DNA from 3 places in the Cellvibrio fontiphilus genome. Region 3 is predicted to be linked to each of the others. Evidence: predicted binding sites of a transcription regulator. Region 3 holds the regulator's gene; each other region holds the start of a gene.
What was found. The regulator PhoB, encoded in region 3, activates phosphate uptake and scavenging genes when phosphate is short. The targets are predictions, from matches to a motif close to TGTCATAAANNTGTAACA.
Positions count from the first base shown of each region.

Region 1: a site for PhoB is predicted at 6,932-6,949, ahead of ACFODX_RS05100 (alkaline phosphatase PhoX). Genes of this name have one in related genera too.
Region 2: a site for PhoB is predicted at 1,504-1,521, ahead of ACFODX_RS04150 (choice-of-anchor I family protein). Genes of this name have one in related genera too.

Region 1 is NZ_JBHRTF010000002.1:743,192-753,463, reverse strand. Features, by position in the region: gene ACFODX_RS05120 (UDP-2,3-diacylglucosamine diphosphatase) at 10-864, shown strand; gene ACFODX_RS05115 (RNA polymerase sigma factor) at 986-1,513, shown strand; gene ACFODX_RS05110 (FecR family protein) at 1,525-2,514, shown strand; gene ACFODX_RS05105 (TonB-dependent receptor) at 2,521-5,376, shown strand; gene ACFODX_RS05100 (alkaline phosphatase PhoX) at 5,395-6,867, opposite strand; gene ACFODX_RS05095 (TonB-dependent receptor) at 7,010-9,652, opposite strand; gene ACFODX_RS05090 (ZIP family metal transporter) at 9,818-10,272, opposite strand, start outside.
Region 2 is NZ_JBHRTF010000002.1:537,561-547,832, forward strand. Features, by position in the region: gene ACFODX_RS04150 (choice-of-anchor I family protein) at 1-1,455, opposite strand, end outside; gene ACFODX_RS04155 (NAD(P)-dependent alcohol dehydrogenase) at 1,622-2,614, shown strand; gene ACFODX_RS04160 (hypothetical protein) at 2,611-3,504, opposite strand; gene ACFODX_RS04165 (vanadium-dependent haloperoxidase) at 3,582-5,048, opposite strand; gene ACFODX_RS04170 (peroxiredoxin-like family protein) at 5,228-5,800, shown strand; gene ACFODX_RS04175 (hypothetical protein) at 5,858-6,835, opposite strand; gene ACFODX_RS04180 (2Fe-2S iron-sulfur cluster-binding protein) at 7,334-7,651, shown strand; gene ACFODX_RS04185 (LysR family transcriptional regulator) at 7,663-8,625, shown strand; gene ACFODX_RS04190 (Dabb family protein) at 8,680-9,006, opposite strand; gene ACFODX_RS04195 (nitroreductase family protein) at 9,184-9,843, shown strand; gene ACFODX_RS04200 (enoyl-CoA hydratase-related protein) at 9,871-10,272, shown strand, end outside.
Region 3 is NZ_JBHRTF010000002.1:427,154-437,425, forward strand. Features, by position in the region: gene ACFODX_RS03685 (dicarboxylate/amino acid:cation symporter) at 1-562, opposite strand, end outside; gene ACFODX_RS03690 (HU family DNA-binding protein) at 640-915, opposite strand; gene ACFODX_RS03695 (chorismate--pyruvate lyase family protein) at 1,056-1,652, shown strand; gene ubiA (4-hydroxybenzoate octaprenyltransferase) at 1,746-2,669, shown strand; gene phoB (phosphate regulon transcriptional regulator PhoB) at 2,799-3,497, shown strand; gene phoR (phosphate regulon sensor histidine kinase PhoR) at 3,645-4,928, shown strand; gene ACFODX_RS03715 (lytic polysaccharide monooxygenase) at 5,160-6,356, shown strand; gene ACFODX_RS03720 (ABC transporter transmembrane domain-containing protein) at 6,486-8,240, opposite strand; gene ACFODX_RS03725 (cold-shock protein) at 8,438-8,647, opposite strand; gene ACFODX_RS03730 (hypothetical protein) at 8,906-9,337, shown strand; gene ACFODX_RS03735 (Bcr/CflA family efflux MFS transporter) at 9,454-10,272, shown strand, end outside.

The DNA of each region.
Region 1 (10,272 bases), 320 kb from region 3:
AAACGCATTATGAACATCGCTGCCAACCCGCTTGCTGCCGCCCTGCCACAACCCCCGGTTACTGCCGATATTCCACCTAAACCCACCGCCAGTTTGATCAATGCGCGCACTGTGTGGATCTCCGATATCCACCTGGGTTTTCGCGACTGCAAGGCCGACTACCTGCTGGATTTCCTCAATCGCATCCACTGCGACACGCTGTATCTGGTGGGCGATATTGTCGATTTATGGTCGCTCAAACGCCGCTTCTGCTGGCCCGCCAAGCATTACCAGGTGATGCTCAAATTCTACGAACTGGCGGCCAAAGGCATGCGCGTCGTCTATGTGCCGGGCAATCACGACGACCCCATGCGCCATTTCAGCGGCGAGTTGTTTGGCCCTATCGAAATCGCCCACGAACACGAATATGTGACCGCCGATGGCAAGCGTTTGCTGATCATGCACGGCGATGCGATGGACGCCTACATCAACCACAGCTGGTTAAAACGGGTAGTTGGCGATCACGGTTACGAACTGCTGCTGTTTATCAACCGCTGGTCTGACCGCCTGCGCAAGCTGGTGCGCCGGCCCTATTTTTCCCTCGCCGGGTTGATTAAAAGCAATATCAAAGGCGCCAAGGCAGCTATTGCAACCTACGAAAAAGAAGCGCTGGCGGAAGCCAAACGGCGCGGTTACGACGGTGTGGTCTGCGGCCATATCCACTACCCGGCGCTGCGCGAGGAGGCGGGTTTGCGCTACGCCAACTGCGGTGACTGGATCGAAAACTGCACCGCGCTGGTGGAGGATCACCAAGGCGTCATGCGCCTCCTGCACCACAGCGATACCATTTACTGGCAGGAGCTGGAGCAATTACAGCGCGCCTGAAGTGCGAACCTGAAGTGCCGATTTGAAGTGCCGATAAGAGCCTAAAACTGGCACCTCACTCATCGAATTGTCATATTTACTGATTAAGCTGGCGCGCCAGTTAATTGCGAGACTTGCCGCCATGCTTGATCCTCACCGACCTAGCCTTGAGCCAGCGCCTCTGGATGAGCGCCTGACCTCTGCAACTGGCCCGCTCAAGCGCTATATCCAGCGAATTGCACCGAACAGCAGCGATGCAGCAGACATCTACCAAGAATCTGTACTACGGGTGATTGAACAGGCACGCGCCCAGCCGCTGCGCAACCCGCTAGCCTACGCCCTGCGTATTGCCCGCAACCTGCTACTTGGCGATAACAAACGCCAGCTATTGTCGCTGGACAACCTGGACGAGCTCAGCAACCCCCTCACTTGCCCCGCCCCCTGCCCCGAGGAGCACACCAGCCAGCGTCAGCGCGCGCAACTGCTCAGCGGTTTTTTGGCGACCATGCCGGCGCAGCGGCGCGAGGTGCTGCTTCGCCGCCGCCTGCAGGGTGAATCGCGCGAGCAAATAGCTGCCGCCATGGGCCTGAGCCAGGAGGCCGTTAAAAAACACATGACCCGCGCACTCGCCGATTTACAGCGCTTTCTCGATCATCACCGCCAGTTTTAAGCCCTGCACCTATGACCTACAGCTCCCTGAACCAACCCGACGACGAGGATTACCAGACAGCGGCCGAATGGCTTGAGCTGCTGGGCGAACAACCGCTGGATGAACTGTCCAAACGCCGCCTGCTGCACTGGCTGGAGTCCAGCCCGACGCGACGCGCCCTGTTCGAGCGTATGCTCAACAGCTGGGCCGACCCGGCGCTCACCCGCGCGGCGCAGGCCGTGACACAAGTGAATCGCCCAGCACGCGCCCAACCCGCCGCCGATTTCCGCCGCGGTGCCCGTTGGGCGCTGTGTTTTAGCCTGTGCATCGCCCTGCTGGTGAGCAACCGTTTTTTAAGCGAGGCGCCAGCAAGCAGCAAAACCCTGCCTTTTGCTACCGCCACCGGTATTCGCCACGACTTGCAGCTTGAGGAGGGATCGCTGCTGGAGATAAGCCCCGCCAGCCGCCTTGCCATTACCCTGGATACCACCCGGCGCCATGTGGAACTGCAGCAGGGCGCGGCCTACTTCCGCGTCGCCAAGGACAAAAACCGCCCCTTTGCCGTCAGTATCGGCACTGCCAGTGTGGTGGCGGTGGGCACTGAATTTAATATCGACAAACTGGCGCAGGCGACTGAAGTCACCGTTTACGAGGGCGCCATAGACCTGCGCGCGCACCCCGATGACCCGCCGACGCGACTGGTCGCGGGGGATCAGGCGCAGGTCAGCGCCAGTGGCATCCGCTTGCAAAAAGTAGAGCTGGCCGGACTGGTGGATTGGCGCTCCGGCTGGCTGGAATTGCACGAGGGCAACCTGGGCCTATTGGTGGAGCAGCTCAATCGCTACAGCCCTAACCCTATTCAACTGGCCGACCCGGACTTGGCCGCGCTGCCGCTGGCTGGCCGCTTTCAGCTGAAAGATGTGGCCGCCAGCCTCGAACTGCTAACCGAATTGCACCCGCTGGAGCAGCGCCGCATCAACCAGCAGGGTGTCGCGGTCATCCAACTGGCGGCGCGCAACTAGGCCGCCATGCCATCCACCCTCAGCCAAGCCTGGGCGCGCTTGATTGGTATCAGCCTGATACTGGTTTACGCCGCCGGGCCAAGGGCTGAACCCCAGACACAACCAGCCAGCTACAACTGGCAATTACCCGCCCAACCTCTGGGTCAAGCCCTGACCCAGGTGGCGCGCCAACTGCAGACCAGCCTCTGGTTCGATCCACGCAAGCTGCAGGGCTTAACCGCCCCGGCAGTTGCAGGCCAGATGAGCCCCGCGCAGGTACTGGACAAGCTGCTCGCCGGGAGTGGTTTTCAAGCCCTGCCACGCTCCTCCGGCTGGTTGATTCAACAGCGTCCGCACTTGCCACCGCCATCACCCGAACCGCCACACCACCCCCAGGTGATGGTTGAACAGCTGCTGGTGCTGGGCAACTACAGCCGCAACCAACAAACCGCTATCGACAAGAAACGCACTAGTAACCGGCTCGTTGATAAGATTATCGCCGAGGATATCGCCAAATTCCCTGCCCACAATATTGCCGAGGCAATCCAGCGCAGCCCCGGTATTTCAGTAGTGCGCGACCGGGGCGAGGCGCTGTTTTTAAGCATTCGCGGCCTGCCCACCCAGTTCAATCGCGTCAGCCTGAATGGCCACTCACTGGCGGTAAATGAAAATGTGCGCAACTCCGAACAGTACGGGCGCCGCTTCCACTACGACACCTTCCCCGCCGAGCTGGTGGCCGGAGTTGAGGTGCGCAAAAGCACGGCGGCGAGCGATGAAGAGGGCGCCATTGGCGGCAGTGTGGATATCCGCCCCTTCGCCCCGCTGACTATTGGCGAGCCGCGCCTGAGCCTGAGTGCGAGCGCCAACAGCGCCGAGTTAGTGGACACTTGGCGCCCCAAGTTGGCGGCGCTGGGCAGCTGGGTGAATAGCGATCAGACTCTGGGGTTTAGCCTCGCCGCGGCTTACAACCAACGCCATTTGCGGCAGGACCGTGTGCTCAACTTTCGCTGGGAGCACCTATCTACAAACCAATTGCCCGCCACAACAAATAACAGGGACACGTTAGTCACCCCCGCCGGAGTGCGCCCCACTCTGGAACTGGAGCAGCGCGAGCGCTTGGGGTTGAGCAGTAGCTTGCAATGGCAACCCAGCGAATCCTGGCAGTTGGATGTGCATTGGCTGCAACTGCAGCAGCAGATCGACTATCAGGAATACAGCTACAGCGCCGACTACAACAGCGCAGGTTTGCTGGGCGCTAGCTTGCAAACCCGGGGCAAGGCACTGGTAGCGGGCAGCACCCACACCGGCTCAGTGCAAATCGGCCAGGAATCTGCTGGCTTGGAAAATGACAACTCCATGCTGGATATCAGCCTCGGTTGGCAGGGCGAAATCTGGCAACTCAACACCAGTTGGGTAAACAGCCGTGCCCACAGCGGCAACCCTGAAGCCATCAAACGTACCCGCCTGCGTCGCGCTCAGGATGTACATTTTGATTTTGCCTACCATACCGGTCAGCAGCTGCCGCAGATCAGCTACAACAATATCGACCTGCTCGACCCCGGCGATTTCCCCGGCCGCCGTTTGGAATGGCGCAGCACTCGCAGCAGCGACAGCGACACCAGCCTCAAACTGGATGCCACCCGCCCGCTTGATCACCCACTCTGGCAGGCGCTGGAGCTTGGCCTGCAGTGGCGCCAGCACCGCCGCGACTACTGGCGCAAGGATCGCCTTGTAAGCGAGGGTATAACCGGCATTTATTTCCCCAGCGACTATTTTATCCCCCTGCCGGTGGCTAACTTTTTGGGCAATACCCGCCGCTTACCCCATAACTGGTTGGCGCCCAAGGCGGAAACATTTTGGCAAGCTGTTGATGAACATGCGTTTTACCAATCCCCGCTTAGCGCCGAGGACTTACAAAATAGCTACCGTATCAGGGAGGACAGTCGCGCGCTTTACCTCCAGCTGAATATGGACGCCGAGCAAGGCCGCTGGCCGCTGCGCGGCGATGTAGGTCTGCGCTGGGTGGAAACCGACCAGCAGACACAGGGCGGCGCACAAACCGCGACCTATACACAGCGCTATGGCGAACTGCTGCCCGCCGCGAATCTGGTGCTGGAGTTGGATGAACAACTGCTCTGGCGCTCGGCACTGGCGCGGGTGATGGCGCGTCCCGAGTTTCAGGACCTGGCGCCACGGCTCACCCTCAACTCCGGCGATGTAGCGACGGCTACCAGCGGCAATCCCGAATTAAAACCAGTTACCGGCTGGCAGTGGGACAGCGCACTGGAATACTACCCAGCCGACAAAATGCTGCTATCGGTCGGAATATTTGCCAAAAAACTGGACAACTTCTTCCAAAGCCGCACCCGCACACAAATCATCAAGGGCACCGAGTACGAACTCACCAGCCCCGACAATGGTGCCCGCGCCAACATCGCCGGCATCGAACTCGCCTGGCAACAAGCCCTGCCCGAACCACTGCAACACTGGGGCATCAACACCAATTACACCCACACCTGGACCAGCGCCCGCTATTACACCGACACGGGTATCAACCGCGACCGGCTCGCCGATGTCGCCCGCAACAGCGTTAACCTGGGAATTTACCGCGAAACCAGCCACTGGCACTGGCGCGCCCACTACAACTGGCGCGACCAAGTGCTCAACCAGGTCGCCAGCGCCAACCTCGCCGCACAAAACAGCGAAGCCTTCGGCACTCTGGATATGCACCTGAGCTGGCGCTTCAACAGCAACCTCAGCTTCACCGCCGAAGCCACCAACCTCACCAACGCCGCCCAATGGGAAAGTGTGTTAGGTGGCGAATTTGCCGGTTACACCCACTATGGGCGGAGTTTTTGGGTGGGTGTTAACCTCAAGCTCTGAACCCTACACCACAAGAAGTTAACCCAACCTATCAATCCCCTTGGCGCGGCTGCGCAGGTTGCCCCAGGGGCCGGTGATGGCGAGGGTGAAGCCGGGGCGTTGGATGTTGACGAAGAGCGTAGTGCCGTCAGGGGAGAAACAGGCGCCGCAGAATTCGCCCTTATCGGGGTGGGCGTTCATGGCGAGGGTGTAGATGCGCCCGTCCGGGGTGAGGCCGCGCAGGTAGTTCACCGTATCCGGGTTTTCCGAGTAGCTGTCCTCACAGATGATCAGGTCGCCCCAGGGCGCCACGGCCAAATTGTCGCAGGACTCCAAAATCGCGCGGTTGTGGGTTTCATAGACTAATTCCATCACCCCCGGCTGCTCGCTTTCGCGTGCGGTGCCCTCAAAGGCGCTGGGTTGATAGCGCCAGACCTGGCCGATTTTGAGCGGGCCGCCGCCGGTCGCCGCAAACAGCACTTCGCGGGTTTTATCCTCGCGCAGGGCAAAGGCGATGCCCTCACCGCGCGCAAAAATCGCCGCGCCTTGGGCTTCGCCGCGGGTGTTCAAATCACCCTCGGGGGCGGTGACATCGTCCAGATCGATCCACTCGCATTCAAAGCGCTGGCGCATGGCAACGGGTTGCGCGTTTTTGTCTTTTGCATCCTCCTTCCAATTGCGGGTATTGGCGCTCGGCCAGCCGCGAATGGCGAGGGCTTGCAGGCGGCCGCCCTCGGCCAGCTTGCCCGGAGTGTTGGGGATAAAGCGGTAAAACAGGCTGCGATCCGTATCTTCCGAGAGGTACACAATGCCGTTGGTGCTATCCACAGCCGCTGCTTCGTGTACAAAACGCCCCATATCTTTGAGCGGCACCGGCTCTACCAAACCCTTGGCAAGTGAGGGCACCTCAAAGATATAGCCGTGTTCGCGGCCGTAACCCTGAGCTTTGCCGACCAGCGTTTCCTCGCAGCTGAGCCAACTGCCCCAGGGCGTGGCGCCACCGGCACAGTTACGCGCGGTGCCCACCAAACTCAGGTGGCTGCGCTCTACGCGCTGGCTGCGATGGCTGTAAACCAGGGTGCTAGTACCACCGTTAACCGGCAGGCCACCAAAGCTGTCATAGCTTTTGTTGCCAACATGTTTGCGCGCCAAATCCTTATCGCCGCCAAAGGCATCAATTTCCTCGCCCACCGAATCCAGTTCGTGGTTGCGCACCAGAATGCATTTGCTGGCATCACCCGGCAGCGGGAAAGCGGCCATGCCATCCATGGCGCTGGGGGTAATTAGCCCATCGTTCATGCGGTCGCCGGTGCGGGCGATGATTTTGTAACTGAAATCACGCGGCAAGTTGAGAATGCCCGCCGGGTCGGCCAGCAGTTGGCCGACTTTATCGATACCGTAAACCGGGTCTTGGGCATAGACCTGCGCCTGCAGTTGCAAACTGCGCAGGCCGCCCAGCGCGATGGCAGTAGCGCTGGCATTTTTGAGAAAGTTACGACGGGTTAAACGCATAAAAACATCCACAAAAAATAAAAAAACAGACACTGGAAAACCAGCGCTGTTTTTGACGTAAAAATATGACTATTAGATGACAACCCAGCCGGGCGCCCCAATAAGGGCTGAGCTGAAATGACCGCCCAGCCCAGGGGGAGGCTTAGAAGCTGGCACGCACCCCCAGCGAATAGGTGCTGCCGTAGTCGGTGTAGCTGCGGAACTCGTCGCCCTGCACAAAATCCTGCTGGGCTTGGTCGGTGATATTGATGCCCTCCACAAACAGCGTGACATTGTCCGACAGGTCGTAAGACGCGCTTAAATCCAGGGTGCCAAACGCCGCCTTGTTTTCCGAGGCGAGGCTGTTGGTGCCTATCTGGTTCAACACTCCATCGCGCCAGCTGTAGCTCAGGCGCAGGCCAAAGCCGTCCTTTTCATAGAACGCGGTGAGGTTGTAGCTGTTTTTGGCGACATCTTCCAACTCGCCTTTGACTGATTGGTCGTTATCCACATAGACCGCGCTGGAGTCAGTCCAGGTGTAGTTGGCCTGCAGGCCGAGGCCGTCAAACGGCGCGGGCAGTTGGTCAAACACCTGTTGATAAGCCACTTCCATCCCGGTCACTTCGGCGTTGGAGCCGTTGACCTTGGAGCTGAGTTCATACACCACGCCGTTGAACAGCAAATCTGACTTTTGGGTTTGGATAAAGGTGGAAATGTCCTTGTAGAAAACACCCGCCGAGAGCGCAGTGACCTTGTCCAGATACCATTCCAGCGTCAGGTCGTACTGCCAGGCTTCAAAGGGGTTGAGCAGCGGGTTGCCGCCGCTGGCGGTGTTCACATCGCCGGAGTTAAAAGTCAGGCGCGGTGCCATGTCCTGCAAGTCCGGGCGGGTAATTACCTTGGCGGCAGCGGCGCGGGTGAGCAAATCGTCGGTCCAATTGAGGGTGAAGTTGGCGGAGGGCAGCACATCGGTATAGTCCTCATCAAAACTCACCGGGGTGGTCACGCCGCCCACCGAGGCATGGCCGGAGGAGGTCTGTTCAGTTTGAGCGACACGCACCCCAACATTACCCTTGAGCGGCAGACCGCCCAGCTGGTGCTCCATATCCAGCATCGCATAGGCCGAGGTGATGGACTCCTCGATGCGGTAGGAGTTGCGTAAATCACCCGAGGATAGCGGCGCTGCCAAATCAGTCGCGCTGGGGTAGTTGCTCCAGAATTTGCTCTCGTCCGGCACCAACCACACCGTAGGGAATTCGCCCTTGGCATCGCCGAGGAAACCGCTCACCGGGAAGGCTTCAAAGTAGCTCTCATCAAACACCTCGCCTTCTATGCCATTCACCAGCACCAAATCGCGGCGGAAATAGTCGCGCGAGCGCTCGCGCAGTTTTACCCCGGTGGTGAATTTGGTGAGGCCGGCGACATTCAACTCGCGCTCGGCATCGAACTTAATCGCCTGCTCTTCGTCTTCGGCGCGAATAGTGCGCCACTCCAAACGGCGCCCCAACCACTGCTCGGGGTCAGTCAGGTCAGCGTTTTTGTAGGTGATGCTGGGCACCGAGTCGCCATCCACCTTGGGGAAGTAGAAATCAAAGGCCACGCCGCTGGTGCGACGGAAACGGGTGCGGATAATCGGGTCGGCATCTTCGCTGTCGGCGGTGGAATGGAACAGGTCGCCGGAGAGTTTCCAGTTGCCCAGATAAAGCGCGCCGTTTAAGCCCAGCGCCAGGTTTTCGTCGTTGATGCCCGAACTTTCGCGGCCGATTTGTACCGCGCCATCGGTGGTGGAGCCGCCAATTAGCGCGCCGTTGCGAATCACCGCCGAACCGGGAGTGAGTTTGTTGAGGTTGTAATCTGCGCTGTAGGTGAATTCGTCGTAGTTCACCGTTTGATCGACGTAGAAAATATCGAAGTTCACTTCGGCTATGTCACTCGGGCGCCACTGCAGGGCCGAGGCGATACCCATGCGCTCACGGTCTTCCAGTTCGAGGGTCGGGCGAATACCACCGGGGGTGATGATGGGGCCGGAATCGGCGCTGCCGTCACCGTCAGTATCGATACCGGTGGATTGGCTCCAGCCAAAGTTGAGCGAGCGATCCTGCCGCACACTGCGCTCGGCGTAGGCGGCGGAAACCAGCGCGCCAAAGGTGTTGTCGCTGTTGCTCCAACTCGCCAAACCGGACAGGCGCGGGTCGGTTTTATCGGCTAATTCAGAATGGCTGGCCTGCAGCGAGCCGGTGTATTTGCTGCCGTCCAAATCCAGCGGCTTGAAGGTTTTGATATTCACCGTGCCGCCGATGGCGCCTTCATCCAAATCGGCGGTGGGGCTTTTGATCACTTCCACGCTGGACACCAGCTCGGCAGGCAAGGTGTCAAAACGGAACTGGCGGCCAAATTGCCCGGAGGTACGCACGTTTTCATTCACCGCCATAGCGCGGCTATTGAGGCTGGTCACCTGAAAGTTGGAACCCAGGCCGCGCACGCGCACATACACACCTTCGCCACGGTCGCGCACTACCGCCACCCCGGTCACCCGCTGCAGGGCTTCGGCGATATTGTGTGCAGGGAACTTGCCGATATCTTCCGCGGCGATGGCATCCACCACGCCCACGGCGTTGCGTTTGGTGTCCAGCGCGGATTGCAAACTCCGGCTGTAAGAACCTTGCACGACCACTTCTTCGAGCAGGTCAGTTTGCGCGGCGCCGGTTTGGGACACCGTGTTTTGGGAAAAGGCAGGCAGGCCAATCAGGGTCAGGCTGCCAATAGCAAGGGATAACAAATTAGCGGGAAAAAATGCGGTTTTCATGGGTCTCTCTCTGGTTAGTTGTAGTGGCTGCAAAGCCTCTGGCAACTACCAAGAGAGCGCTGGAACGCAAAAGGGGACAGATTTTTTTATATTTTTAACGGCGCTGGCAATTGGCCATTTTTGTCATGCAACTGCAACTTACCACCGGTTTAATGGCGCGTTTTTTTACAGTTCCAACAGCTGTAGCGCCAGCGCCGCCACAAATCCGAAGGCGGCCATCAAACCGGACATTTCATGGGTCTCGGCAAATGCTTCGGGGATCATGGTCTCCACCACCATCGCAAAAATACCGCCCGCGGCAATGCAGCTGATCAGCGCTTTTACCTGCAGCGGGGCATTGCCAAAAAACACCGCACCCAGAATGGCAAATACCCCTGAACAGAGCGCTATTCCACCCCAGAGGCGCAGCATAAACCAGCCGCTGCGCCCGGCGCGGCGCATACCGGCGGTACTGGACAGGGCTTCGGGGATATTGGAGATAAAAATCGCAGCGATGGTAGCCAAGCTGAGTTTGCCGCCGCTCGCCACCAACAAACCTATGGCGATGGATTCGGGGATACCATCCAGCAAGGTGCCGGCGGCTATGGCTACACCGGTATTTTCTGCCGCCGGTTGCTGGG
Region 2 (10,272 bases), 110 kb from region 3:
CTGGCTGTTCCAGATGGAGATGGAGCGGCCGCCGTAGCTGTAGAGCGCGTCGTACATCAAACGGTCGCCAGCGGCATCTTCCACACCACTGCTGTTGAACTTCACCGGCGCGCCATTTTCATGAGTGCGATAGCCCATAGTCCAGGTGATGTTAAGGCGACCCAGCACCTCGTCAGCGCGACAGTTGCCGGGGTTGCCCGCCACCGCACCGCAGTAGCCAAACACCTCGGGGTTGAGCAGGGCGCCAGCACCCAGTGCACGCAGTTGCGGCGGCAGGTCATCGCCGGCGCGACGGTCAAAGCCACCGGTGTGGGTCAGGTGTTTCACACGGAATTCTTCGACAAAACCTTTGCTGGCATCGCCTTCCCAGTAGGCCGCATTGTCCTCGCCCCAGGCGCGGGCATCGCCTTCGTTGGCGGTCACCAGATAGGTGCTGCTGTTGACGCTAAAGGCGTGGATGGCATCGGGCAGGTAGAGGCCGCGCACCCCGGCGTGGGTGGTGATATTGATCAGGCCGTCTTCGTCGTTGCTATCCATACCCTTGCCAGCGGCGCCGTGGTCTTTATAACCCAGGGCTTTGACGCTGGTGATGGTCGCGCTGGCGATATCCACCACCGCCAGGGCATTGTTTTCCTGCAGGGTCACCCAGGCAGTGCGGCTATCGGCAGACACGGCAATGTATTCCGGCTCCAGATCCTGCGCCTGACTGGCATTGGGGCCGTAGATGCGCACGCCCATAGCCTTGAGGTTTGCCTCCAGGGTAAAGGCGGCGGTCTGCACGCTCAGGTTTTGCAGGTCAGTGATATTGACGATACTCACCGAACCTTCGGGATCGACACTGTAATCATCGCTCGGCTCGCCCTCGTTGGCGCTGAGAATGCGCGTGCCGTCGGGGGTAAAGGTCAGCATATCCGGCTGGGCGCCCACGGCCACATGGCCAATGGCGCTCAAATTGCTGGCGCGGTAAAGGGCGACATAACCCGGGTCAGTTTTGGTCGCCGCCTCCACCGCCAGAGCCACCAGGCCATCGCGCACGGCCACACTGTTCACTACCGCGCCGGCGGCAATGCTGGTGGCATCCAGGCTGCCCAGTTTGATGGGGTTGGTTGGGTCGGTTAAATCCAGCACATCCACCGCACCGGCTTGGGCGTTCACGATAAAACCGCGCTTGCTGGCCGGGTCATACGCGGGGATTTCCGCCGCCGACACGCCAAACTGGCCACTGCTGTAGCGGCCCAAGTGTTTAAGTGTCACACCGGTAATGGCAGCCATGCTGCTGGAGGATGAACTGGCTGGTGCAGAAGAGCTAGCCGGCGTTGAAGCGAGCGAACTGGAAACCGACACGCTCGAATCAGACAGGCTGGCACTGGACGATGACGAACCATTGCCATCGCCACCACAGCCACCCAACAAACCAGCCAGCGCAAGGCCAGCAACAAGGGGATTAAATTTCATCGCAGTAAACTCCGCTAACCAATGTAGCGGGCAATAATGGGTGCCATAAGTTACAGGTTTATGACTGCCCAGCGCCTGCTGCACGCCAGGCGTAGGCTACAGATACTTACATTTTTGTCGTCTAGCGCTACCTATACTCGGCCAATCCCCTTGCATGGAATTCGCAATGAAAGCTGCCGTTTATTATCGCTATGGCCCAGCCGATGTGGTCACCGTCACTGAAATGCAACAACCCCAACCCAAGCCCCATCAACTGCTCATAAGGGTGCATGCAGCCTGCCTGAATTCGGCGGATGTGCGCCTGCGCCGCCTGCAGGTGCCCTTGGGGTTTGGCTTGCTCTCGCGCTTGGTGTTTGGCATCACCGCGCCGCGCCGCCCGATCCTTGGCGCTGATTTGGCCGGTAGGGTAGTAGCAATTGGCAGTCAGGTAAGCCACTTCCAGCCGGGCGATAAGGTCATCGCCCTCACCGGCATCACCATGGGCGCCCATGCCGAGTACATCTGTTTGGATGCCAAGGGTGCTATTGCGCCTATGCCGCGCGGGTTGGATTTCCACGAGGCGGCCGCGCTGGTGTTTGGCGGCACCACCGCGCTGGATTTTTTGCGCCGCGGCCGCCTAAGCGCCGGCGAGACAATTGCGATTAATGGGGCCGGCGGTGCGGTGGGTTGTGCGGCGATCCAACTGGCGCGCCATTGGGGCGCCAAGGTCACCGCCATCTGCAGCGCCAGCAAACGCGAGTTGGTGCGCCGCTTGGGTGCAGCTGAGGTGGTTGATTATCAACAGGAAGATTTCACCCGTGGCGATGAACGCTACGACCTGATTATGGATACCCAGGGCAATGCGCCCTGGGCCGAGAGCCGGCGCGCCCTGGCACCCGCCGGCCGGCTACTTGCGGTGTGCGCGACCCTGCCGCAAATGCTGCAGGCACTGGTGTTGCCGCTGTGGCAGCGCGAGCGAGTGATCGCCGGCCCCTGCGCCGAACGCGCGCAAGACCTGGCCGAACTTGCGCAACTGGCCGAAGCCGGGGTACTGCGGCCGGTTATCGACCGGGTTTACCCACTGGCGCAAATCGCCGAGGCTCACCGCTACGTGGAGCAGGGGCACAAACAGGGCAGTGTGGTGATCGACATGATGGCCACCAGCACTGACCGGTATTAGTTGCGCCCGCGCGGGAAGCTAAACATCAGCTGCGGCAGGGCAACAACGCCGGGGCCGCCCTCGTGGGGTGCCTTGAGCAGTTGTTCGGCCACAGTGCCGTAAACCCGCCCCTCGGGGTGCAGTACCAAGTGCAGGTTGAGCGGCTGGTACTGCTCGGCCTGCGACCAGCGCTGCGGGCAAAAGCCCATAGGCTGACTGGTTTTCAAACGCCCCAGGCGATCCGCCACCATCACATTGGCAGAGGCGCCGCCAAAGGCCAGATCCGGCTGCAAACCCCCGTTGCCGATTGGCGGCGGCGGGTTGACCTGATCGAAATAAAACAACCAAAGGGTGTAAAGCCCACCCGGCACCAAATGGCTGGCACTCAGCTCGTAATAACTTTGGTCGCCGTCACACACAAAACGAATCTTGCCTTCCGCCTTGATCCAATCCGCGAGGGTATAACCTGCGCTGAGCGAGCCGTTGCTGGCTTCATGCCAGGGCACCTGGGTGGTTGGCGGCAAGGGTTTGGCGGCGCCATCGCTGCGGTAGATCTGCGGGAAATCGGCGAGCGGAATATTCTGGTGCAGGGGGAAATCCGGCGTCACTGCGACATTAAATATCGCCTGATATATCAGCGGGTCGGCATGGGTGCAGAGCGGCGCCGCAAGCGGGGTATGGGCATCGATGGCGCGCGATTGCCCGGCACCACAGACACCGTTAATGGGGAAACTGGTTTTGCCGATGATGGGCAGATCCACCAGCGGTTCGCCCAAACGCTGGTTCCAGCCGGTAACCGCATGGCCCTCCATAGTGGTTTGAATACGTGTTTTTGCCGCTGCTGGCAGGGCGATCAGGCTGAGGGCAAGCATTGTTGCCAGCAGGGTTTTGCAGTGGTTAATCAACATCATGTGCCTCCTGTGTGGAGCGATTGGGTGACCGGAAAAAGAAAAGGGAGGCCAGGCCTCCCTTGTCAATCGCGCGGGGCTTACTCCGCTTTCACTGCCACACCATTGATATGGCTGGTGAGGAACTTGTAAGCCTTGGCGCCAACCCGATCACCGATGCTGTAACCGCCATCGATAGAGTCGCGGAAATGCACACCCGCATACAAACGGCTCATGCCGCACTTCTCGCGGAAGTCGCTCCAGGTGGGGAAGCTGAGCTGCAGATTTTGCTGGGGTGTTACACCCGGCTCATAGGTGGATGAACCGGCGGGGTAATCCACCGTCCAACCCAACTCGTCGGTTTTGAGGAAGCGCGACAGCACATAGGTGTGCGCTGCACAAAAGGCAGCCGAACCCGATGGGTATTCCGCGTGATCTGCCACCGGCAAATAGCTGGTCCACTGGTTGGCGGGAATATCGGTCACAGTGCCTTTACCCGGGCCACCCCAGGCTGTCACTTTTTGGCTGCCATACACATATTGGATAGCAGACCAGGGGCGCACTGCATCCCACTTCACTTTTTGGCGCCACACCGCAATCGCGGTATCAAATTCGGTCATGTTGCTGAGGAACGCCATTTGTACCGATTCGATATAGGGCAGGTTAAATTTTTTCGCCGCAAAAATTTCCGAGAAGCCCAGGCTACGCAATTTGTAATCAAACAATTCCGCAATTAATTTGTGCTCGTCGGTCAGGTTGGCTGAGTATTGCAGCACATCATCCACCTGCGCTTTGTAGGCAGAATAATTGGCCGGGTTACTTTTCCAGGGCGCGGGCAAATTAAATTGATTGGGGTTTTTAAACGAGTAGGCTTTGGTGTAACCCATTTGCGGGGTAACAAATTGCTGCACGTTAAATTTACCAAAACCATTGGTGCCCGGCGCCGGCTGCCAGCGACCTGGGTGCTTCAGTTGGTAGTAGGTATTAACCGGTTTGTAGCCGGTGTAATCCTTGTAGGGTTTGCGATTGTATTTAACGCCGCCTTCATCGCCCAATTGGTTCATGCCATCGTGCAAACGTGCATTCACCACACCAAAGCCTGCGATATTGCCAATACCAATCGGATTGGTTGGGTCCATGTTGTCATCGGTTGGATCAAGGCCAAGGTTCATCAACATGCCATCCCACTGCGCCTGACGGTGCGGCGCAATACTGCTCAGTACACGATAGGCGGCGTAAAGCACGGAAATATTTTTGTCGTGATTATTGGTTTCTGTGCGACGTTCAGAAATTTTTGAATAAATACCCACTTGGGTTGGGTGATAAGGCGCCACCGCATCAAACCAGGAATTGGACAACATAGCAGTATGGCGCAGCACCAAGGTGGCATCTGAACCACTTTTACTCACATCGGTAGACAACAACTGGAAGGCATTCGGAATAACTACTTCAGCAGGCGCATAACCGGTATTTAAATCAAACGCAAACACATTGGTAGAGGCCAATAACAAAGTGGCCTGGAGTGCGCGTTTAAGCGGATTTTTTTTCAACAGCGATAAATTTTTCATAGCAGATCCTTTAAATGAACAAAAAACAGTGAGTGACGCGATTGCGCATCTTATAGATCCGGCGCTAATAGTCAGCATCGAAAAATGGGACACTGTGTATTAAGAATTTACCTCTGTGGCTGATTACAATGCGGCTCGCGCCACGCGTGGCAGCAGTCTTTTTAACCAAGGGATGATTTATGAAACGTTTTCAGGTGGGTCAACAACTGCAGCAGTTACACTGGAAGGATATCAACGGCAACGCGGTAAATATTCCCGATGCCGGCCATTTTGTGCATTTACAATTCCGGCGTTTTTCCGGCTGCCCGATTTGCAATATTCATATGGGGCAACTCAAAGCGCGCGCGCAGGAATTGCGCAATAACAACATCAAGGAAGTCATAGTGTTTTATTCGGAGGATAAAAAAATCCAGCAAAATCTGGGCGATATTCCCTTCACACTTATTGCTGATCCGCAAAAAAAGTTATACGACTACTTTGGTGTGGAGCGCTCGCTGAAGTCGGTATTGGACCCGCGCGCTTGGCCCGCCGCTATGGGTGGTCTGCTCAAAAATATCAGCCGCGCACTGCGTATGTTGCCGCGCGATGATGAATCCATGTTTGGTCTGCCCGCTGAATTTCTGTTTGATCTGGACGGCAATATTATCGCCTGCAAATACGGTGAACACGCCTACGATCAATGGACTGTGGACGAGCTGTTGAATCAGCTGCATAGCCAGGTGCTCTCCTCCAGCAAGGATTCCATTGCTTAAATCACCTGAACTGCACAGCAGCGCGCCCGGCATAACCGGGCGCTATAGAATTAGAAATTAATCCACCGCTAACTTTAATTCCCGATCAGCCACCGGCAGCAGCAAGCTGCCACCCGGATTAAACAACAACACGGTTGCCGCCGCGATAATCGGCGCATGGCCAACCAATTCCTCCGGCCCCAGCACCACACCGGTGAGGGTAAACACCAATAAAATTAATAACTGTGAGAGCCGCGGCGCCAGGTTACACACCAACAATAAACCAAAACATAACTCGGCCATGCCAGCAGCAAATACAAAGTGAATATCGGTAAAGGCATGCATACCAAAATAATGCGGAAAATTAAACGCAGGGTACTGCTGTAAAAAAGCTATGCCATAACCCGGCGCTAAAAATTTATCGTGAAATGTCAGAATAATCAGTTGCAAGCCAAGGCCGAACTGTAAAATCAATAAACCCAGATGGGGACTGCTAATGGAATAGCTAGCCCCCAACCATTTCCATTGATAGACATGATCCAGGCGATGGCGATCCGTAAAAAATAACGCCAGTGCCAGCGCAATAAACTCAGGGGCGTAATCAATAGCGCTGCTGAGCGGAAACAACCAAAACAATAACAGCGAAAAAACCAACAGCGCCAGCGCAAACAAGCTGACATTAATAATCAACAATAAAATTAACAGCGCCTGTACCAGTGAATATTGCAACGCCGTTGCCTGGGATAATTCCGGCGCTACAAAATTAGGTGCAACAAAATGACCCTGTAATATATTGGCCAGCAACACAATGCCCACCGAGAACTTCAACAAGCTATTTACCCAGCTATTTACATTATGCCGGGGCGCCTGGAATAAACGCGGCAGTAACGGCGCTTCCAGCCAGGCCTTGAGCGGATCGCTGCAGCGCGCACGGCGCTCCAGTAAATGTGCAAATAACAGAAATAAAAGTGCACCAATAAAGATCACTAACATCAAACCATCAAACACAAAACGGGCTTGTAGATTTTGCTGATCCTCCTCGATAAACCATTTCACATGGGCTGTGGCTAGCGGTGTTAGTGTCAATAAAAATATAACTGCCAAATATCGTGCTAACGCTGTTTTAATCGCGCGGTGAATGAATTTTTTAATCAATGCAATTGTTAATGAGAACCTTTTCATTGTTGTCTTCCTTAGTATCCTCTTACCAAAAACCTAACTTTTGATTGGCAATTTCCCCTATTAAAATTGCCAAACCCATAACCGAAAATTACTGTTTATATCGGTTGTGCAAATTTTATTCTTGGCGAGGTTAATTACTGAGTAAAATTATCGGAACACAGAGTGCCAGTATTGAGGTGAATATTTCCTATAAAAGGTAATAGGACTGTGTTAAACATCTCACCGAAAATTCAGGCGACAAATTTAGGAAAATTTTTTGAAAATTTTATAAAATTGCCCGGTGCTACCAGGAACACCTAAACCTGTGTCGCCAAAAGCAACAAACGATATTCCCTAACTGTCATTAACAAGGAACCCACGAGGAGCAAGGAATTGAATTACATATCAGTGATTGATCATGAACAAAATGAAGTCAAGGTAGATGCGCCACCCGGCGATACCCTGATGGAAATACTGCGCGATAATTTATTTGACGTTGCTGCAACCTGCTCTGGTGCCGGAACCTGTGGCACCTGTCATTTGCATGTCGATGAAGCCTGGTTTGGCCTGCTGCCACAAAAGGATTGTTATGAGGAGGACACCTTGCGCGACTCCTTTCATTATTCAGCAACACAATCCCGTTTAGCCTGCCAAATTACCTTTGATGAATCCCTCAGTGGTATTCGTGTATCACTGGTTAACAGCAATTAGCAGAGGAATCCATGGCCACCAACATCAATTTAAATGATATTTATATTTTCCATTTTGTTTCCGAGCTGAAAAGCATTACCGCTGCCAGTAAAAAGCTCAATACCAGCAAACAAACCATCAGCCGCAAATTGGCACAACTGGAAGAGTCGCTCGGGGTGACGCTGATTGCACGCAATACCCGCAACTTTCAGCTAACCAATGCCGGGCAGGATTACTTTCAAAGCTGCGCCAAAATTATCGAACAGGTTGAACAGGCCAATGCCATGGTGCAACAGCACCAAACGGCGATGGAAGGGCGCATTAAAATCTGTTTGCCCCATGAATTTAATAACAAAAAAACCTGCAGCTATTTTATGAATTTTATGGACGCTAACCCCGCCATAAAATTGGATATTTCGCTCTGTGATCGCAACAGCTTTTCCATGGCCGATGGTTTTGATTTGGCAATTCGTTTGGGTGAGCTGGAGGATTCATCCATGGTGGCCCGCTCTTTGGGCGGCGTGAACTATGGCTTGGTGGCAAGCCCGGCTTACCTGAAACGTTTTGGTATGCCACAAAAATGTGAAGATTTATATCAACACACTTATATTATGGTGAGCAAAAGTTCGTCCGCCGTGGATAAGGATTCGCCGCTATTAAAATGCCGGCAACTGGTGGTCAATGAATTTATGTTAGGTAAACAATTTGCGAGCCAGGGTTTTGGATTGGTGCGTTTACCTTTATTTATGTGCACCGAAGAACTGGTGTCCGGCGAGCTGGTAATACTGCCCGTAGAACAATGTATGGAAACCCGCCCACTGAGTTTGATGTTCCTGAAAGATAAATATATGCCCGGTTATGTGCGTAAATTTATCGATTATGTGGTGGATATATGCCGCGATCAGGATATATGGACAGTTAACCCCGAACCTTATATTTATTTGCCACCAAAAGCGAAAACCACTGCAGCAGTCAATCAGGCAGTTTCTGCCTGATTGATAGCAGCGGGCATCGCCCTGGGTTAGTTCGTGCGCGCATTATTGCGCTAACTATGCGGCACTGTTAAAAACAATTCGCCGCTCTACAACGGGTTTAAAATTATCGCGTGCAATATCCAGGTGGAATTGGCCGCTGATAAACTCATTTAAGTAGTCTTCGCTTTCAAATTTCCACACGGTCATTACATCGGGGAACAGGACGTTCTCCACATGCTTACTCAACGCCTGCTCATTGGGCATAGCCTGGCACTGGCGTATTTCAAAACTTTTCAAACCGCGCGCTTGCTTTACCAGCAACTCCAATCCCTTATAAAAATTGGCGACCAGATTCACATCTGCATCTTTTTTAAAAATCACCAATACCCTGCGTTCAATCATTTTTTATTCCGCCATCCAACTTTTATTTCGACATCCAACAATTTCATCGCCATTTTATTCAGGATGGATGAATTGAATAGTTAAATAAATGGGACACTCTATCCAGTAAATTTCACTTTCTATTCACTGCTGCCACTGGCAACCTCAGCGCCAAGGAATGACAAAGGGCGGCAAGTAATGCTTGATTTTGATATTAACAAAAACCTGACAGCAGATAGTTGCATTAGCAAACAGGAATTGTCGGCACAATTTTTTCAGCTGCAACACTTGCTGCAACAGCGCCGTGCAATTAAATATTTTGATGCTGCGCAAGCCATGGATGATCGCGAACTGGATGCCATTTTAGCCAGCGCAAGTCAGGCACCCTCCGCATTTAATTTGCAGCATTGGCAAGTCGTACATATTAAAAGTGCGCAGCGTCGCGCCGAAATTTCGGCGCTGGCCTATCACCAGCCGCAAATTCAACAGGCCGCCGCGCTGTTAGCCATAGTCATGAAAAAAAACGTCTGGCAAACCGCTGCCCACATAGCGCAAGCCGGTGGCGAAAAAATTCAAATGCATCTGCAGCGGCTCTATGGTGATAAACCCCAGCTCGCCCGCGATGAAGCCATGCGCTCCTGCGCCATGTTTTCCATGTTGGTCATGCTCGCCGCCGAAGCAGCGGGTTATCGCAGCTGCCCAATGAGTGGGGCAGATTTTACTGCCATTGGTAAATGCCTTGGGCTGGATGCAACACAGGAAATTTGCATGCTGATTACCCTTGGGCGCGAAGCTTCCGATAACACCATCGCCCGACAACAACGCTTGCCGCTCTCACAATTTTTATACCGGATTTGACCCGCCGCATTACCCAAAGGAAATTTTATGGAAACCAATTTTATTCATGTGCAGGTTCACAACCAGGTCGCCATTCTTGAATTGGACGACCCCTCGGCCAATACCCTGACCTTTCATTTGTTGCAGGAATTGGAACAGCATTTTTTGCATTTGGAAGCTGACCCCGGCATTCGCGGTGTCATTTTAATTGGTAAGGGCGATAAGTTTTTTTCTGGCGGCGTCAACATCGGCATGTTGCTCACCGCGGGGCGGCAACACAATTCCCATTTCATTCTCTACGCCGCCGAAGTGTTGGATTACATTCAATCCTCACAGTTGCCAGTGGTCACTATTATTAACGGCAACATTACCGGCGGTGGTTTGGAGCTGGCGTTAATTGCGGATTACCGTATCGCCGTGGAAGGTGATTACAACATAGGTTTTCCCGAA
Region 3 (10,272 bases):
AAAAGGTTTTCATGCTGCTGCCCACTTCACCGCCAGTGCGTGAGATGGCAATGCCAAACAAAATCGAAAATACAATCACCTGCAGCATATTGCCTTCGGCCATAGCCTGCACCGGATTGCTGGGAAAGATATTGATAAAGGTCTCTTTGACCGAGGGCGATGCGGGCGTGGTGTAATTAGCCAGCGGGGCCATATCAACTCCCGCACCCGGCTGCACTAAAGCTGCCACCCCCATAGCCAGCCCAATCGCCAATGCGGTAGTGAACATGTAAAACAGCAGGGTTTTAGTCGCCAGGGGGCCCATACGACTATGGCCGCCCAATGCCATAGCGCCGCAGACCAGCGACACAAATACCAGAGGCACTACCAACAGTTTTAACGAGGCAACAAATATTTGGCCAACGGCATCAAGAACACCGTCGATGACAACCGTTTGCAACCAGACACCCAAGGGCGTGGCGGGTAAATTACTCGCTTCATCGACAACGATTAACAGATTGAAACCTATGCCTACCGCTATACCCAACAGCATGCCAAGCAGGATCTTATTGGTCAGGGACATAGGTGAACCTCGGGGAAATTATTTTTAAAAGAGGACAAACCACTGCGGCGCACGGGCGCCGCAGGGTGGGAAGTGGCTTATTCGTTAACGGCGTCTTTAAGCGCTTTACCGGCCTTGAAGGTGACCGTTTTACTGGCGGCGATTTGAATAGTCGCGCCGGTCTGTGGATTGCGGCCTTCGCGGGCAGCGCGCTCACTGACATTGAAGGTACCAAAACCTAACAGGGCGACAGATTCACCGCGCGCCAGGGCGTTAGTGATTTGCTCAACAAAAGCCGAAACCACCAAATCTGCTTTATTTACCCCCAGGTCAGTATTGTTTGCCAGGGCAACAACTATATCGGTCTTGTGCATAATGCTTCTCCTTTCATGTGTTAAGCCGCGAGTGTACCTGCTTGCGGCCTGTTGCGGCAGGCTTGACGCGGGTTTTTCCGCACCGCAAATAGACCGAGCTGCTAAACTGCGCCGGCTTACCGCAGGCAGAGGAGATCATTTTGCCCCGTGTTACTGCTTCCACCCGATTGCATTCCCCCTGGCGCCCACGCCATCAATTGCCACTCAGGAATCGCCCTTCACCCTGCCTGCACAGCTGGCTGGATGATGAAGGCTCATTGACCGCGCGTTTGGTCGGGCTCAGCAAGGGCCAGTTTCAGGTTGAGGTGCTGCGCCAGCAACTCGCCTTACCCAGCCGCGATGAGCAGCAAGCCTTGGGCATGAAACGCCCCGCTCGCGCCCTGATTCGCGAGGTAATCCTGCGCGGCCACCACCAACCCTGGGTGTTCGCCCGCAGTGTACTGCCGCTCTCCAGCCTCAGCGGCAAGCTGCGCCATTTGCGCAAACAGCGCAATCGGCCCTTGGGGGCATTTTTGTTCAGTCAGCCACAACTGGTGCGCAGCCCCATTGCGGTGGCGAGCTTTAATGCTGATGATGCGTACCTACCACCCGGGATCGCCTGTTCCACTCCGCTCTGGGGGCGCCGTTCGGTATTTGCACTGGATGGCAAACCGCTGCTGGTCAGTGAAGTTTTTTTGCCCGCTTTTTGCGATCAATTACGCTCCAACGATTCCCGATCACCAATCACAACAGACTGATATCGGCCTATGAACAGCCCTAAATCTTCCCGCCGGCCCACCAAAGCCGCCCCAGCCCAGCCAGTTGATAAAGCGGCGCTTGCGGCCAAACCGATGCAGCCCCAAAAGAACCGCACTAAAGTCGTTAAAAGTCGCGAAATTGGCGGCCTTGTCGCCAAAATCCAGCAAAAGGCACCAATTTACTGGCGCCTGATGCGCATGGATCGCCCCATAGGAACGCTGCTACTGCTCTGGCCGACCTTGTGGAGCCTGTGGCTGGCTGCCAAGGGTATGCCGCGTTTGGAAAACCTGGTGATTTTTACCCTGGGTGTGATTGTGATGCGCTCTGCCGGCTGTGTGATCAACGACTTTGCCGACCGCAAGATTGACGGCAGTGTGCAGCGCACCAAAAACCGTCCGCTGGCAACGGGCGCAGTGTCCAGCCGCGAGGCGTTTGGTTTGTTTATCGGCCTGTGTTTGGTCGCATTTGCACTGGTATTAATGACTGACCCGCTCACCATCAAACTGTCGGTTGGCGGCCTGCTGCTCGCCTTTTGCTACCCCTTTATGAAGCGTCACACCCACCTGCCACAGGTGGTGTTAGGGGCTGCATTTGCCTGGGGCATCCCCATGGCGTTTGCCGCCGAAGCGGGCGCGCTGCATGAAAATATCTGGCTGGTGTATTTGGCGGTAGTGCTCTGGACGGTTGCCTACGACACCTTTTACGCCATGGTGGACAGGGATGACGACCTGAAAATCGGGGTTAAATCCACTGCGATTTTATTTGGAGAACAGGATCGTTTGATGACCGGCATACTGCAGGGTTTAACTCTGTATGCGCTGCTACTGGTGGGCAATCGTTTTGAGCTGGGACTCTACTATTATTTGGGTTTGGCGGTAGCGGCAGCGCTGTTTATCTATCAACAATGGCTGATTCGCTTTCGCAACCGCGATGCCTGCTTCAAGGCCTTTTTAAATAACAACTGGGTTGGTGTTGCAATATTTGCCGGTTTGGTCGCCGATTATTCGCTGAAATAAACCGCTCAGGGGCTCGACGCTGGAATTTTCAGACTTGTCATAAATATGTAACACTGAGCTTATTAAATAAGCTGCAACAATAGCTTCATGAACCGTGAAGCCTACCGTAGCTTTATTAGGCAGAAGATTATGACTGGTCGCAAAATCCTTATCGTCGACGATGAATCCGCTATTCGCGATATGTTGCGTGTAGCGCTGGAAATGGCTGAATACCAGGTGCTGGAAGCCAGCAATGCGCAAGACGCCCACGGCCTGATTATCGATGAAAAACCCGACCTGATTCTGCTGGATTGGATGATGCCCGGCACCAGTGGTATCGAACTGGCGCGCCGCCTCAAGCGCGATGAAGTCACCGCCAATACCCCCATCATCATGCTCACCGCCAAAGGCGAGGAAGATAACAAGATCCAGGGCTTGGAAGTAGGCGCCGACGATTACATCACCAAACCCTTCTCCCCGCGTGAGCTGGTCGCCCGTTTAAAGGCGGTACTGCGCCGCGCCGACCCGCAGATTACCGCCGCGCCGATTACCGTGCAGGGCCTGTGCCTTGACCCTGCAAGCCACCGGGTCACCATCAATGACCAGTCTGTGGATATGGGCCCTACCGAATACCGCTTGCTGGAGTTTTTTCTCACCCACCAGGAAAGAGCCTATACTCGCAGCCAATTGCTGGATCACGTCTGGGGCGGCAATGTCTATGTGGAGGAGCGCACGGTGGACGTGCATATCCGCCGCCTGCGCAAAGCCCTGACCATCGACGGTCACGAAGACCTGATCCAGACTGTGCGCGGAACAGGCTATCGTTTTTCTACTCGCATCGAAGCCTGATTGTATCAAGTTGCAAGTTTTCGGGAGCGGGCAAGCCTGAGCGACAATCGGAGACAGGATGTCGACGATTAGCCCCCATGGATGGGTTTATGGCGTGTCGCGCAGGCTTGCCCGCTACCGAAAACGGATCGACACTGAGAGGCACTCTTGTTAAAAGGTTTTAGCGCTGAGCTGCAGCGCATTCTGATTATTCTCGCCATCTGCAGCCTGATTGGGTTTTTTAGCGACAATTACGCCCTGTGGATGTTGCTGGGCTGCGGCGTTTACATCCTGTGGATGCTCTGGCAAATGCGTCGCCTTAACCAATGGCTGCTCAAGCGCGAGAGCGAACACCCACCCGAAGCCAGCGGTATTTGGGGGCAGGTGTTCGACAATATCTACCAGCTGCAGCGCGACCAACGCATCGAAAAAGACAACCTGCAAGCCGTTATCAAACGCATCCAGGAAATCAGCTCCGCACTCAAAGACGGCCTGATTATTTTGGACGCGCGCGGTTGCCTGGATTTTTGGAACCCCGCAGCGCACCGCATGCTCGCGCTCAATACCAAAGACCAGGGCCAATCGGTGATCAACTTTATCCGCCACCCCAAGTTTGTCGCCTACTTTGAAGAGGGTAATTACGGCGAGCCGCTGGAAATTCCATCGCCGCGTTTTTCCTCCAAACACTTGCAGTTCCAAATCACGCCCTTCGGCAAAATGGAGCGTTTGATTGTGGTGCGCGATGTCACCCAGCTGCACAATCTGGAAAAAATGCGCCAGGATTTTATCGCCAACGTCTCCCACGAATTGCGCACGCCACTCACCGTGATTAACGGTTATGTAGAAACCCTCGCCGATAACAACACTACGCCGAGCTGGAATAAACCCCTGCAACAAATGCTGCAGCAGGCCAAACGTATGTCGCTGCTGATTAACGATTTACTGGTGCTGTCCAAACTGGAAACCACCGAGGCAGGGCACAACCACAAACCCATTAATATTGAACAGCTGTTGGCCGTTGTTAAAAGCGAGGCCGATGTGCTGGGCAAGGAGAAAAACCAACAGCTCACCCTGGTGTGTAACAACACCACCAAACCCCTGCTACTGCAGGGCAATGAAAAGGAATTGCACAGCGCCTTTTCCAATCTGGTGATTAACGCCATCAAATACACCCAAGCCGAGGGGCGGATCAGTATCTTGCTGTGGCAGGATCAAAAACACGTCTATGTATCGGTCAGCGATAACGGCCCGGGCATAGAGGCCCAGCATATTCCGCGCCTGACCGAGCGTTTTTATCGCGTGGATGCCAGCCGCAATAGCGGCACTGGCGGCACTGGTTTGGGCCTTGCCATAGTTAAACACGTATTGATGCGCCACTACGCCGAATTAAAAATCACCAGTGAACCGGGTAAAGGCAGTATGTTTATTTGTGTTTTTGCGCTGCCGCAATAAACCTGCAGCGCACTTTTTGTGACTGGCTTCTGCATATAACCAAAATTCGAACCTGCTACCCAAAGTCCTACCGTTTTGACCAAAAGTCGGACTCGTCAAATACAACGTTGTCATTTTAGACTCGCTGCTGTTGCATCGTTTTGCATTGCCTGTGCGCATGCAGATGCACTGATGTTGCCGCGCCACCCGAGTGGCACCGGTATCACCTTTAATCCCAGCAGGAGACCTAGAGTGAACAAGATCAATAAGTGGCACTCACATCTCAACCTGAAAAGTTGTGGTGTATCCGCCCTAATCATCAGCCTCAGTTCGTTGTTTGCCGTCAGCCAAGCCAATGCTCACGGTTTTGTGTCATCGCCCAAAAGCCGTGTGATCCAATGTAAGGAAAACGGTATCGAAAACCCCACCCACCCGGCATGTATCGCCGCCAAAGCAGCGGGTAACGGCGGTTTGTATACGCCGCAGGAAGTGGCCGTGGGCGGTGTGCGCGATAACCATGAGTTTTTTATCCCGGACGGCCGCCTCTGTAGCGCCAACCGCGCCAACCTGTTTGGTATGGATTTGGCCCGCACTGACTGGCCAGCCACCAATGTGTCTGCCGGCCCGCTGCAATTTGTATGGACCAATACCGCGGCGCACAAAACCATGTACTTCCGCTATTACATCACCCGCGAAGGTTACAACCACGCCCAACCGCTGCGCTGGTCTGACCTCGAGTTAATTTACGATTCTGGCAAAGAGCCAGCTGAAGCGACTTCACTGCACACTGTGCCCATGCCACCGCGCACCGGTCGCCATATTGTGTACAGCATTTGGCAGCGCGACTGGGAATTGGATGCAGCCGAAGGTTTCTACCAATGTATCGATGTGAACTATGGTGGCAGCAGCAACTCCTCAGCAGCGTCCTCTACGCCGAGTTCTGTACCCAGCTCATCCGTTGGGTCAGTGGCCAGCTCATCGCTCGCCTCCAGTGTGTCAAACAACACCTGTGCCGGTCTGGGGATTTGGAATCCAACCATCGCCTACCAAAACCCAACCCAAATCCAACACAACGGCAGACGCTATCAGGCTAACTATTGGACCCAGGGCAATAACCCCGCAACCAACAATGGCCAATACAACTTCTGGCTGGATTTGGGCGCCTGTGTTGGCGGTGTGACCTCGTCATCCTCTTCAGTGGCGTCAGTTGCACCCAGCTCTTCCAGCGTCAGCAGCCAAGCGGCATCTTCATCTTCAGTCGCAACCGGCAACTGCAGCTCACCGGCCTACGTTAATGGCGCCACCTACACCACCGGTGCCTTGGTACAAAACGGCGGCAGTGAATACAGCTGTACCGTGGCTGGCTGGTGTACTGTCGGCGGGCCTTACGCACCGGGCACTGGCTGGGCCTGGCAAAATGCCTGGTCGCTGGTTCGCAGCTGTCAATAACAGCGTCGCCGCTGTCGATAACAGCAGCTAGCGCCAGCCGGAAACGTCCTGCAAGTCTGTTCCGGCTGGTGCGGTAAATAAAGCAAAACGGCCACTGTCTCCAGTGGCCGTTTTGTTTGGGTTAACCGGCTATTGCTCGCTATTTGATTCGCTCTGGAACTGCAAACGCGCCAGTTGCTGATAGAGTTCGCTGTGGGCAAGCAGCTCATTGTGGGTGCCGGTGGCGACAATACGCCCCGCTTGTAACACCAGTATGCGATCCGCATTCACCACGGTGGAGAGGCGATGGGCAATCATAATGGTGGTGCGATTTTGCATCAGTCGCTCCAATGCCTGCTGCACCATCTGTTCACTGTTGGAATCCAAGGCACTGGTCGCCTCATCCAATAATAAAATCGGACGATCCGCCAATATCGCCCTGGCAATGGCGATACGCTGCTTCTGACCGCCGGATAAACGCAGGCCACGCTCACCCAAATCGGTATCCAGCCCCTCGGGCAACTGCTGGATAAACTCCATCGCAAAGGCTGCTTCGCAGGCGGCAATCACCTGTTCATCACTCGCCTCAGGCCGGGCATAACGCAGGTTATCGCGCACACTGGCGGCAAAAATCACCGGATCTTGGGGCACCAGGGCGATGCGCGCACGCAGCGCTTGCAGGTCAGCGGCTTTAAGGTCAACACCATCGAGCAGCACACTGCCACCAAGAGGATCGTAAAAGCGCTGCAACAATTGGAATAAGGTGCTTTTGCCCGCTCCCGAAGGCCCCACCAGCGCCACTTTTTCACCCGGATTTACGCGCAGATTAAACCCCTTGAAGATCGGTGTATCCGGGCGCGATGGATAGGCGAAATAGACATCGCGCAGCTCCACCAAGCCGGCCGCTGGCGGCAAAGGTATTGGATGAGCAGGCAGCGGCAGGCTAGACTGGGTGGTCAATAACTCCACCAATCGCTCAGTCGCACCGGCAGCGCGCTGCAAGTCGCCAATCACTTCCGAGATAGTGCCCATAGCGCTGGCGACAATCACCGCGTAAAAGATAGAAGCTGAAAGTTCACCGGCACTGATACGCCCGGCCAACACATCATGGCCGCCCACCCATAAAATCAGCGCCACTGCACTAAATACCAAGGTAATCACCGCCACTACCAGAAACGCCCGCTGTTGCACACGCTTGATGCCGGTGGCGAAGGTTGCCTCCACTCGCTGGTTGAAAGCCGCGGCCGCGGCCGACTCATGGCCATAGGCCTGCACCGTGCGGATTTCGTGGATCACCTCGTCGGTATAGGCGCCTACATGGGCAACCGAATCCTGACTGGCGCGCGCAAGGGTTCGCACCCGGCGACCAAAGGCGATAATGGGCACCAAAACAAAGGGAATCGCCACCAATACCAGCGCGGTCAGCTTGAGGCTGGTAACCGCCAACATCACCAATCCCCCCAGCAACAAAAGTGCATTGCGCAGCGCCATAGATACGCTGGAGCCAATAACGGTTTCCAATTGTGTGGTGTCGTTGGTGAGGCGTGAAAGCACATCGCCCGTGCGATTTTGCTCAAAAAAAACCGGTGACAAACTCAACAGGTGGGCAAACACCCGGCGGCGCAAATCGGCGGTGATGCGCTCACCCAACCAGGAAACCAGATAAAACCGCGCATAGGTGGCGAGCGACATAAGCACAATTACCAACAGCAGCCCCAGTAACGCCAGATTCAGGAGTTCCGGGCTACCCGCGACAAACCCTTTGTCGATCACCTGCTTCAGGCCCTGCCCAATCAGCAATACACAGCCGGCGGCAACCACCAGGGCAACCAAAGCCGCTGCGATACGGGCTTTATAGGGGCTGAGCAAGTCCAGCAAAATCTGGCGACGCGTTAAACCGGGCATAGGAGTTTCCTGCGGCAGGGACGGATCAGCAGGATGTTGGGGAGGGCAACGCAAAAACAAGCAATCGGGTCAGGCTGATGACCTTTGTCAGCCATCAAACAACCTGCAACATGGGAGAAAATCAGTAATCTGCAGGCAATAAAAAAGGCGAGATTTGCATCTCGCCTTTTTAATCACACTTCTAAATCCGTAAGGAATTAGATAGCGGTGATGTTTTCAGCCTGTGGGCCTTTTTGGCCTTGGGTCACAGTGAAGCTAACTTTTTGGCCTTCAGCCAGGGTTTTGAAGCCTGAACCAGAAATAGCAGAGAAGTGAGCGAAAACATCTGGACCAGATTCTTGTTCGATGAAACCGAAACCTTTAGCTTCGTTGAACCATTTTACAGTGCCAGTAGTAGTTTTAGACATAGTGTTACCTATTAATACAAAAGTAAGGATTACCCCGAGGGGCGATTGTGCTGGAAATGTGGGAATTACTTATGTAAACAGGCCAAAATTCTATTACTGGAACTTCGAAATGTGGTGCATAAATATTAGACGTACTTTCAAGCTGGAACCCAGTCTACACGCGTTTCCACCAAAGTCAATGATTTAACTTTTGCCGGGCAAACACTGCGGATTTGCCGCCAAGGCTATACTGCGCAGCTGAATTTACCGGAGGATTTTATGCAAAGAGCACGAGTGAAAAAAACATTCTTCGCCGCCATAGCAACAATGCTTAGCACTGCGCTAATGGCGCAAACCAACAGCTTTACCCTGAGCGATTGGCCCGCCACCGCCGCACCACTCAAACCCACCTATGTCAAAGCCATCATGGAACAGGCGGGTATTCACGGCGTAACCTTCACCCGCGATGCCAGCTTCTATGTGAGCGAATTGGATAAATTTGCCCAGCTCGCACAAGACAAGAATTATCGCCCCTACCTGAAAACCCCGGTTGCACAAAACCTCGCAACCCTTGCGGTAGTGCACTGCGATTGGCACAACGGTGTCGCGCCCCGGGACTTTGCGCAAAAGTATTTAGGCAAGGAACAGTTAGCGCTGTTGCAGTCTCATTACCCCGATGCCATTGCCAAATTGCAAAACAATTGTGAATGATGGCGGTGATTGATCGAAAAATTGGTTGAATCTGTTTTATGGTGCAGGCTCTTAATGAAGAGCCTCGCACATTAGTATGTGATGAGTTTTCAGAGGTAGCGAAACGCATCCAGCTTATGACCCGTGAATCCCACCCTTATTTAATTGTGCTGCTCGCCGCAGTTATTGCCACCACGCCCCTGGCGGTAGACATGTACCTGCCCGCCATGCCCAACATTGCCACTGATTTGCAGACTCATATAGGCACAGTGCAACAATCGCTGAGTATTTTTCTCGCGGCCTACGGTATTGGCATGCTGTTGTTTGGCCCGCTGGCTGATTTACTCGGGCGCCGGCCCCTGGCTATTTTTGGTTTGACCGGTTTTACACTCAGCAGTATTGGCTTGGCACTGGTGCAAGACGCGCAACTTTTTTTAATCCTGCGCGCAACCCAGGCATTTTGCGGAGCTGCTGCAACCGTTGTTGTGCCGGGGCTGGTGCGACAGTTGTATCAAGAGCATACCGCCAAGGGCATGTCTTATTTATCCATGATGATGATGTTGGCCCCGCTGCTCGCACCGGGCATTGGCAGTGTGGTGTTATGGTTTAGCGATTGGCGCAGCATTTTTATATTGCTCGCGTTATATGGCGTTATGATTTTTGCGCTGGTGTGGAAATGGTTACCGGAAATAAATAAACCCATTGCTACCCTGGAGGACACCGATAAGGGATTTTTTAGCGGTTATAAAATCGTATTTTCCCATCGTCAGGCGCGCCCGATGATCATGAGCATGATGTTTGGCTCATTCGCCTTTTTTTGTTTTATCACTGCCGTTTCGTTTGTTTACATTAATTATTTTGGTGTGAGCGAACAAACCTTCAGCCTGCTCTTTGGCGCCAATGTTATTTGTTTGATTGCCGCCAATTTTATTAACAGCCGCTGGGTGACGCGGTTG